Regions from separate parts of the Roseateles sp. P5_E11 genome, predicted to be linked through region 2. Evidence: riboswitches for the same ligand, from Rfam matches in the RefSeq annotation. Region 2 holds a riboswitch; each other region holds the start of a gene.

Region 1 (3,269 bases), on a different contig from region 2:
GCGCCGGCTCCATGCCGGTGTTCTCGCATGGCTCGCATTACGCCATCAACATCCTCGCGGCCGACCAGAAGGAGCTGGCCCAGCGCTTCGCGACGCGTGACATCGATCGCTTCGCCGGCGTGGCCTGGCACGAGGGCGCGGGCGGCGCGCCGGTGCTGGAGGGGGCTGCTGCCGTCTTCGAATGCGCCAACCGCAGCCGTTACGAGGAGGGCGACCACGTCATCTTCGTCGGCGAAGTCGAGCGTTGCTCGTCCCGGCTCGGCGCTCAGCCGCTGATCTTCCACGGCGGCCGTTATTTCACCGAGTTGCCGATCTAGGGTTTTTTCCGGGTTGGCGTTGTCGATCCGGTCGGGCTCTGATCGTCGTCATGACAGAGGGCCATCCTCTGTCCAACTACGGAACCCATCATGACCAACACCGTCACCCTGCACCGCGTGCTGCGCTGCCCGCCCGATCGCGTCTACCGCGCCTTCACGACACCGGCCGCCATGGCCAAGTGGCTGCCGCCGCATGGCTTTACCGGCACCGTCCACGAGATGGACGCCAAGGTGGGCGGCACATACAAGATGTCGTTCACCAACTTCACGACCGGCGGCGGCCACAGCTTTGGCGGCCGTTACCTGGAACTGGTGCCCGGCCAGAAGCTGCGCTACACGGCGGCTTTCGACGACCCCAACCTGCCCGGCGAGATGACGACGACCGTCGAGCTGCGCGCCGTGTTCTGCGGCACCGAGGTGCACATCAAGCAGGAAGGCATCCCGGCCATGATCCCGGCCGAGGCCTGCTACCTGGGTTGGCAGGAGTCGCTGACCCTGCTGGCCCAGCTGGCCGAGCCGGAAATCAACCAGTAACGTGGTGCGCTCGGGCCGAGCGACGGGCCGCCCCTAACCGGCCCGCCATGGCGATGTGCTTGCGGCTCAATGCCGCCAAGCATCGCCGCCCCCTCGGGGGGCCGGTTAGGCCCGCTCGTGTTCAGCGGAGCGGGACTGGACGAGGGGTCTTTACTTGACGCCTGGTGTCGGCACGATGGCCGCCATCGCGGCCTTGAAGGCGGGGTCGGCCATCAGTGCGTTCCAGGCCGCCATCAGGCTGCCGTAGTCACCGGTCGAGATCTTCTTGGCGTTGATCGCCGTCGTGAGGGCGGCGTTCAGGCGCACGATCTCGGCGTACTTCGCATAGCCCTTGCCCTTGAGCTGGGTTGCCGCGTAGTTGCTGTAGCCCCAGGCGTTGTTGAGGTTGTTCCAGTCGCCCGAGCCGGGCTGGACATAGACGACCGGTGCGGGAGCGGGCGATGGGGCCGGTGCGGGCGGTGCGGCCACGGGTGCCGGAGCTGGTGCCGCGGCGGGCTTGCCGCAGGTGCCGCTCACGTTGATGCGCACCCAGCCCGTGCTCGGCACGCCGTCGACATTGACGACGACTTTCACGTTGTTCGTGCCGGCGAAGAGATAGGGCTGGGTCCAGATCGTCTTGACGACCTTGGGCGTCAGCGCGATTTGCGTGTTCTGCGCGATCAGTGTGTCGTTGCTGTAGATGCGGTTGGTGCTGGTGGCCACGGCCGAGGCGCTGACCTCGTCGTATTTGAAGTTGAAGGCGCAGCGYCCGAGGCTGGAGATGAAGGCATCCTTCTCGCTGACGGTGATCTGGGGCATGGCGCCCGTGGCCGTGCCGTTGGCGGCGACGAGCATGGGCGCGGCCTGGGCGAGGACGGTCTGGCCGTCGCTCTTGACGATGCGCACGAGGCCGGTGAGCTGGGCCGTCGGGRCGGCGGCGAAGCTGGCCTGGGCGAACAGGGCGAGGGCAGCGAAGGCAATGGRTTGGTACTTCATGGCGTGGTCTTTCGGGTTGATGCAAAGGGTGGGGCTACTGGGCAGTAGCCGGCACCTCCCCGTGTGCCACGCTGCGGACATGTCCTTGTCCGCCCAGGGCGGCCCCGCTGTCTTTTGCTCCTGTCAGAGCACGAAGACCGGTGGCTTTGCGTCCCCGCCTTTCGACGGGTTTGCCGACTGCATGGGACGCAGTGTGCGGATGTAAGCCGTGTTTTGTCCGTGCGTCAGTTCACGAACCGAGACCCCCGCCCGGCGAGCGGCGCGAGGCCCGCGACGAGCGGTTTTTGAAGCTTGCGGCGGGCTTGCGCCGAGCGTTTTCAGCTCAAGCGACCGGCCGGCAAGGCCGTTGGCGCAGCGCTCAGCGTGCGCCAGCGCCATGCGCCCAGCGCGGCGCTGAGCGCAACACTGATGCCTGCCAGCAGAGGCAGCGGCGCGCCCAGATCCTTTTGCAGCAGGAACATGCCCCAGCCCATCAGCATGAAGGCCAGGATGGGCACGACGGTGGTCCAGGCCGTGGGCGACTTCATGCGCGAAGGCGCGCGCAGCAGCCAGCCGGTGCTCAGTGGCAGGGCGCCAAAGGCCAGGCACAGCAGTGCGGCATTGTTCGCGGCCCAGGCCAGCAGGCCCAGGCCGGCGGTCGTCAGCGCCCAGGCAACCAGGGCGTGGCGCAACTGCATCAGCGCAACCGCGCGGTTCAGCGCCTCTCCCTGCGGCAGGCCTGGCAGCAGCCGCATCAGGGCCTGTTCGCGGCGGCTGTGCCAGAGCATGTTGGGCAGGGTGAAGCAAGGGTTGAAGCCGATGCTCGCCAGGCCGATGGCCATGCCGTAGGCGCCTTTGGTCCAGTTGTCCTGCAGGCCCTGGCCGGCCAGCGCAAACGCGATGAAGAAGCTCAGCGCGGCGATGCCCACGGCCATCACGGCGCCCAGGCTCTGGTGCAGCCAGTGCTGCCGGCCATGCAGCACGATCTCGGCGCGGCGCATGGCGCTCTGGCCCGTCGGTTCGGCCTGCGCGACGACATGGCGCTGCCAGGCCGACACGGCGAGCGCAAAAGGCTGGCTCAGCCATTCGCCCACCCGGCCGAAGGCGGCGGCACCGGCGTATTTGCCCTGCATGCTGTCCTCGGCGGCGCGGCGCATGCGGCCCAGGCGGGCATAGGCCTCGGCGTGGGCCGCGTCGCCCCTGCCGAACAGCCGCGTGAGCGACCAGCCCAGGGCCAGCAGGCTCAGCGCGAGCACGGACAGCGGCTGGGCCAGCCACAGCTCGCGCAGCGCGGTGCCCAGAGGCGCCAGCCGCCGGTCCAGTCCGGTGCCGAAGAACAGCACCGGCCCGATGGAGATCACCAGCCAGAGCTGCCATTCGCGCGTCGCCCAGCCCATGAAGGCCAGCACGGCCGCGGCGCCCAGCAGCAGCAGGGCGAAGGAGGGCATCTGCGGCAGGCAAAGC
Region 2 (3,269 bases):
GCCACGTCCTTGAAGGCGGCGGCGTATTGCGTCGGCACGGCGCCGATCTGCTGGTAGAGGGCGGCGTGAGGCTGGCCGAGCAGGGCCTTGCTGGCGGCGGCGCGCATCGCGTTGGCCACGGCCAGCAGGCCGGCCCATTGCGGCGTGGCCAGGCTGGTGCCGCCGGCGCTGACCCAGCGCGTCGTCGTCGTGCCCTGTGCAATCAGCGCCACGTACTGGCCGGAGTTGGGGTCGGCGTTGAAGGCGACGTCGGCGACGGCGCGCTTGGCGTAGCCGCCGATGGTGCCGCTCTGGTAGCTGGGCAGGGCCACATAGGCGCTGGTGCCGCCGCCGGTGCCGGTCCAGGTGGTTTCGCTGCGCGCACCGCTGCTGTAGCTCAGCGTGGTGCCGCCGACGGCCACGACGCGGGTCGATACCGAAGGCCAGGACACGGCCGCGCCGTTGTCACCGGTGGCGGCCAGGTAACTCATGCCGGCGGTGGCGAAGGCGCTGTCATAGCTCGACGTCCAGCTGCCCTCGGCGGCGCCGAAGCTCATGGACACGACGCCGGCGCCCATCTTGTTGGCCAGGGCCACGGCCTTGGACAGGCTGCCGACGCCGGCATCCGGCGCTTCGATGAGGACGAGGCGCGCCAGCGGTGCCGTCGCGTGGGCCCATTGCACGTCCAGCGCAATCTCGGTGGCCCAGCCGCTGTCATAGGCGGGCGCCGTGGCGGTCAGGGCGCCGGCGGTCGTGCTGTAGGCAATGACCAGCTCGCAGCTGGACGCGGAGGCTTTGGCCAGCGGCAGGCTGGCGTTGGCAGCCAGGATGCGCGAGCTGCAGGTCGGCAGCGCGAACTTGGTGTTGAAGGCGGCCAGTTCGGCGGCGATGTTGGGGTCGTGCTTGGCGTTGACGATGTAGATGGTCTGGCCGGCGCCGAGCTGGGCGGCCTGGGCGGCGGTCAGGCCGGCGGTGCTGGCGGGCAGGGCCGGCTGCGCGTAGGCGGCGCGGATCTGTGCCGGCGTATAGGTCGTCACCGCAGTGGACGTCGCCATCGGGGCGGCTTCGCCTGCACCCGCCGCGAAGGCGCGAGGCCGCATGGCGTCGTCCAGGCGGTCGCGTGTCAGGCCTTGGGTGGCGACACCGGCCAGGGCGTTGCTGCGGTGGGGTGCGGCACCGTTGTCGGGTTCTTCGAGATCGACGGCGGCGGTGTGGAAGCTGGGCTGAGCCTCGACACTGGCGGCGGCGCCATCGGCAAGATCAACGGTCAGGTTGATGACCGAGGCCGCCTCGCTGACCTGGACGGTCGGGCTGTCGCTGCTGCCACCGCCACAAGCGGTGAGGGCCGCGGCGGTCAGCAGGCTGAGGGTCCAGGAAGTCCAGGAGACAGGGCGGGTACTGCGCATGGCCGGGTTCTCGTACGAAGGAGGGCCACGCCGATCAAGACCTGCCGGTCTTGGCGGCCCCGCTGCCGTGGCGCTTGCGCGCTGTAGGCCGGTGGCTTTGCGTCCCCGCCTTTCGACGGGTTTGCCCTCTGGGTTGTGAAACAGGTTCAGTCTAGGCGCCGGGGTGCCGAGATACGGGGCCCGACAAAGGCGCTGCGTGACTTCTGACTCGGCGGGCAGCGCGAGCTTTCGATGCCGCCAGTCTGCGTTTCGTGAGTTACTGCCCTGTGGTTGCTTTGTGTCACGCAGGACACAAAAGCTCAGGCGGGCTGCGGCGGGTGCAGTGGGATCCAGACCGTGAAGCGCGTGCCGACGCCGGGTTGGGAATCCACTTCGATGCGACCGCCGTGCTTTTGCACGATGGAAAAAGACAGGGACAGGCCCAGGCCCGTCCCTTGGCCGACGGGTTTGGTCGTGAAGAAGGGCTCGAAGATGCGCCGCTTGACCTCCTCGCTCATGCCGCTGCCCGTGTCTGCGATCTCGATGCGAACCCAGCCATCCTCGGCGCGCGTGGTCAGTGTGATCGTGCCCCGCTCCTTGATGGCATGGGCCGCATTGACGATCAGATTCATGAAGACCTGGTTGAGCTGCGCGGCGATGCAGTGCACCGGGGGCAGCACGGCATAGTCCTTGCGAACCTCGGCCTTGTACTTGACCTCGTTCATGACGACGTTGAGCGTCGAGTCCAGCCCGGCATTGAGGTCGGCGTCCTGCCAATCGGCATGGTCGACGCGCGAGAAGTCCTTGAGGTCCTGCACGATCTTCTTGACCCGCGACAGCCCCTCCTCGCTCTCGTCGAGCAACTGGGGCAGGTCCTCCTGCACGAAGCTCAGGTCGACGGCGGCATCCACCCGGTCCAGCTCTTCTCGCACATCGCCCGGCAGCGCGTCGGCCGGCGTCTTCCTCAGCAGCGCGAGCAACGCGAAGACAGGTTGGACATAGCCGCGCAGCGAGCCGAGGTTGGAGCTGACAAAGCCGATCGGGTTGTTGATCTCGTGGGCCACACCGGCGGCGAGCTGGCCGATGGAGGCCATCTTCTCGGCCTGCAGCAGCTGGTTCTGCGCTTCCTCGAGCCGGTTGTTGGTCTGCTTGATGCGCTCGTAGTTGAGCTCCAGCTCACGCTGCACGCGGCGCACCTCCGTGCGGTCCTGCAGCAGCCACCAGGTGCCCGCTGTCGGCTCCTCGGGGTTGGACACGTAGGCAATGATCTGCACCCACAGCGTGTTGCCGGCCAGCGTGCAGACCTCCATCTCGTGCAGCAGCGAGCCGCCCCGCGACAGCACCGGGATGGCGATCTGGCTCAGCGCTTCGAAGTCTTCATCGCTCTTGAACAGGCGGCGCGTCGGCAGTCCATGGGGCGGGACGTCACCGAGTTCGAACATCTCGATGAACTTCTTGTTGCCGCGCTGGATCAACTGGTTGGACGTCGCGATGATGCCTACCGACGCGTTCTCAAGAAAGGCTTCGAGTTCATGGTGGGTGCTCAGCAACTCGGCCGTGCGGTCCGCGATCATGTTCTCGAGTTCGTTGCGATGGCGGCGGAGTTCGTCCTCGGCCTGGCGCCGTCGCGTGATGTCCTGGAGTGTCTCGATGGCGCCGACGACTTCGCCGTGGGCATCGACCAGCGGGGCGGCCGTGAAGTAGAGCCAGCGCCCTTCCCGGCCGAAATTGGGGAAGTAGCCCTCGACCTCGTAGGCGTTGGCGATGTGCGGCGAGGGTTGGCAGTGCCGGCCGTACAGGCGCTGGCGCTCCTGCTCGACATTGCCGTCCAGGATCAGGTCGACCAGCAGCGGCCTGGCTTCGGGGTAGAAGGCGCGCCAGGTGTCGTCGCGGCCCAGCATCTCG
Region 3 (3,269 bases), on a different contig from region 2:
CTCAGGTCCATCAGCTCGCGGCCCCGCGGCTGCGCCGTGCCGCCGTAGGGCGCCGACAGCGAGGGGAAGTCCGTGGCGAGCGTGCTGCCGGCCGCCATCGGGCCGACGATGCGATTGCCCGGAGCCACCAGGTCCGGCTTGAGCAGGTTGTCGGCGACGCGGCGCCCGTCGGGCAGGAACAGGCCGCCGCGGGTGGGCCCGCGGGAACTGAAATGGTTGACTGCGTCGTCGCTGCGCGAGGCAGTCGCCTGCGTGTTGGCCGATCCCACGGTGATGACCGAGGGCTCATTGCCCGGCGAGCTGATCGTGCCGTAGCGCTCCTGACCGGAGGCGTCCGTGCCGTAGTTGCCGGCGGCCACGACCACCACGAGGCCGGCTGCACTCGCGCCGCGCAGCGCGCCGCACAGCGGGTCGGTCCGATACGACTCGGTCGAATCGGCGGCAAGGCTCACGTTGAGCACGCGGATGTTTTGCTGCTTCGCATGCGCGATGACCCAGTCGATCCCGGCCAGCACATCGCTCAGCTCGCCTTCGCCGCGGCTGTCAAGCACCTTGACGTCGACCAGCGAGGCCTGGGTGGCGATGCCGCTCGACTCGGGCAGACGCGACGTCGAGCGGCCTGCGGCGACGCCCGCGACATGCGTGCCGTGGCCATACGGATCCGCCCCGCCCGCCGCTTGCTGGCGTTCGTCGAGCGCCGCGTCGGACCGGTCGACGCCGGGCTGCCAGGCGCGGCCCGCGCCGCCTTGCGTCACCTTCTCAAAGTCGACGGCGCGTGCGACCCGCGAACGCTGGCCATCGGTGAACGCGGTGTGGTTCCCAGCGATGCCCGAATCCAGCACGGCGATGGCGACGCCCGAGCCGTCCAGGCCCCGCGCCGCGCCGATCGTGGCGGCACGCACGTCGGCTGCGCCGGTGGAGGCCTCGGTCAGGCTGAACGTGCGGGCCGCGCGCCGGTTCGGCGAGATGCTCTGCACGTCCGGCCGCGCAGCGAGCGCGTCAACCTTGTCAACGGGCAAGGTCACGAAAAGCGCCGGCACCGACTGGTAGCGCCAGTAGACGGTGCCACCCGCCGCCACGACCGCGCGGCGGAGCTCGACCAGCTCGGCGTCCCGCCCGTCGCTGACGACCAGGGTGTGCACGTAGCGGCGACCAGCCAGTTCCTGTTGCCAGCGCTGGCGAGGCGCAGCGGCCGAATCGACGGCCTGGCGCAGATCGGCGGCAATCTTGTCGCGCGGTGCGGCCTGCGCCAGTGCAGGCCACAGCAATGCAGCCAGCGTCAGCAGCAGCGCAAGCGCCGCGTGCAGGCGCCACTCGATCAGAACTACGAATCGAAGAGGGAGCGTGGTGGACTTCATGGACAGCTTTCGTTGTTGCGCTGATTCCTACGCACACGCCCGGTCGGGCGTCGCGCCGCATCCCGGCGACGGAAGAGCTGCCATGTCGACGGCGACCTGCCGGCGGCTTGTCCTTGGCAACCCCGCTGTCGTAACCCGCCAGGCGGGCCTTAGACCGGAAGCTTTGCGACCCCGGCTTTCGCTCGGGTGTGCCTTTGTCATCAGTGAAAAAAATGTATCTGAAGTTGCGGCGTAACGCTGTGAACAAGTGGCGCTTCCGGGTCCGTTCGGCCACCGTTACACATCCATGATCCAGCCTCACAGCGACGCGTGAAACCGGTCAGTTAGGTTGTGAGGCATCGCCCATCCGATCACGCTCCAGCCGCATGGAAGAAGTCAACCTTTTCAAGAGGCCCACGGCGCAGAAGTCGCCGGCTGCCGGCGCCTCGCGCGATGCGAGGCGGTTTGCTCGCCGTGTCGCGCCACGCCACACCGCGACAATCCCGCCCATGCCTCGCCAGCCTCCCCGCGTCCTCTCCGTCATCCCGCCGATGACGCAGCTGAACACGCCCTACCCGTCCACCGCCTACCTGACGGGCTTCCTGCGCTCACGCGGCATCGATGCGCAGCAGGTGGACCTGGCGCTGGCCCTGGTGCTGGAGCTGTTCACACCCACCGGCCTGGCCCAGCTGCATGAAGCCGTGCTGGCCCTGCCCGAAGCCGAGCGCACGCCGCAAACGGCCTGGTTTGCCACCGAGTTCCCGGCAATAGCCGCCGCCACGCCACGCGTCCTCGGCTTCCTGCAGGGGCGCGACCCGACGCTGGCCCATCGCATCAACACCCGTGCCTTCCTGCCCGAAGGCGCACGCTTCGCTTCGCTGGACGCCTATGTCGACGAGGATGGCGGCGACCCGCTCGCCTGGGCGTTTGGCGCCCTCGGCTTGCAGGACCGCGCACGCCATCTCGCCACGCTGTTCCTGAACGACCTCGCCGACGTGCTGCGCGACGCGGTCGATGAACGCTTTGAGTTTGTCCGTTACGCCGAATCCCTCGCCGCGGCGCAGGCTCACTTCGATCCGCTGGCCACCGCCCTGGCCGCACCGCCCAATCTCGTCGACCGCACGCTGCACACCTTGACGCTGGCCGCGCTGGAGCAGCACCAACCCGAGGTCGTGCTGCTGTCCGTGCCTTTCCCTGGTTCGGTCTACGCCGCCCTGCGCATCGCGCAGAGCATCAAGGCCGCGCGGCCCGAGGTCATCTGCGTGCTGGGCGGCGGTTATGTGAACACCGAGCTGCGCGAGCTGGCCGAGCCGCGCGTCTTCGACTTTGTCGACTACGTGACGCTGGACGCCGGCGAGCGGCCACTGCTGGCGCTGCTGGAGCACGTCGCCGGCAAGCGCTCCAAGACGCGCCTGGTGCGTACCTTCTGGCGCGACGGCACGGAGGTCAGGTACACCAACTTCGTCGAGCCCGACATTCCCTTCGATGACGTCGGCACACCGACCTGGGACGGCCTGCCGCTGGACCGCTATCTGTCGCTGCTGGACATGCTCAACCCGATGAACCGGCTCTGGAGCGACGGCCGCTGGAACAAGCTGACCGTGGCGCATGGCTGCTACTGGAAGAAATGCAGCTTCTGCGACGTCAGCCTGGACTACATCTCGCGCTACGAGGCGGCCTCGGCCGAGGTGCTAGTGGACCGCATCGAGGCCATCGTCAAGGAGACGGGCCAGACAGGCTTCCACTTCGTCGACGAAGCCGCGCCGCCCAAGGCGCTCAAGGCCCTGGCCGAAGAGCTGATCCGCCGCGGCGTGGCCATCTCGTGGTGGGGCAATATTCGCTTTGAAAAGACCTTCACGCCCGAGCTCTGCCAGCTGCTGGCCGACAGCGGCTGCATCGCCATCTCGGGCGGGCTGGAGGTGGCATCGGACC

Evidence for each region. Region 2 has a riboswitch for cyclic di-GMP ahead of ACXJKR_RS04640 (S53 family peptidase). Riboswitches for the same ligand answer to the same signal wherever they lie in the genome.
Region 1: linked by a shared signal. The riboswitch ahead of ACXJKR_RS10875 (hypothetical protein) and the one ahead of ACXJKR_RS04640 (S53 family peptidase) in region 2 are both predicted to bind cyclic di-GMP.
Region 3: linked by a shared signal. The riboswitch ahead of ACXJKR_RS00795 (S8 family serine peptidase) and the one ahead of ACXJKR_RS04640 (S53 family peptidase) in region 2 are both predicted to bind cyclic di-GMP.

The regions. Positions count from the first base shown of each region.
Region 1 covers NZ_JBFUMO010000110.1:3,615-6,883, forward strand. Annotated here, with positions in the region: gene ACXJKR_RS10865 (flavin reductase family protein) at 1-317, shown strand, start outside; gene ACXJKR_RS10870 (SRPBCC family protein) at 405-851, shown strand; gene ACXJKR_RS10875 (hypothetical protein) at 1,002-1,826, opposite strand; cyclic di-GMP riboswitch class I at 1,921-2,011, opposite strand; gene ACXJKR_RS10880 (hypothetical protein) at 2,144-3,269, opposite strand, start outside.
Region 2 covers NZ_JBFUMO010000033.1:5,892-9,160, reverse strand. Annotated here, with positions in the region: gene ACXJKR_RS04640 (S53 family peptidase) at 1-1,385, opposite strand, end outside; cyclic di-GMP riboswitch class I at 1,435-1,521, opposite strand; gene ACXJKR_RS04635 (ATP-binding protein) at 1,685-3,269, opposite strand, start outside.
Region 3 covers NZ_JBFUMO010000004.1:22,585-25,853, reverse strand. Annotated here, with positions in the region: gene ACXJKR_RS00795 (S8 family serine peptidase) at 1-1,358, opposite strand, end outside; cyclic di-GMP riboswitch class I at 1,471-1,561, opposite strand; gene ACXJKR_RS00790 (B12-binding domain-containing radical SAM protein) at 1,847-3,269, shown strand, end outside.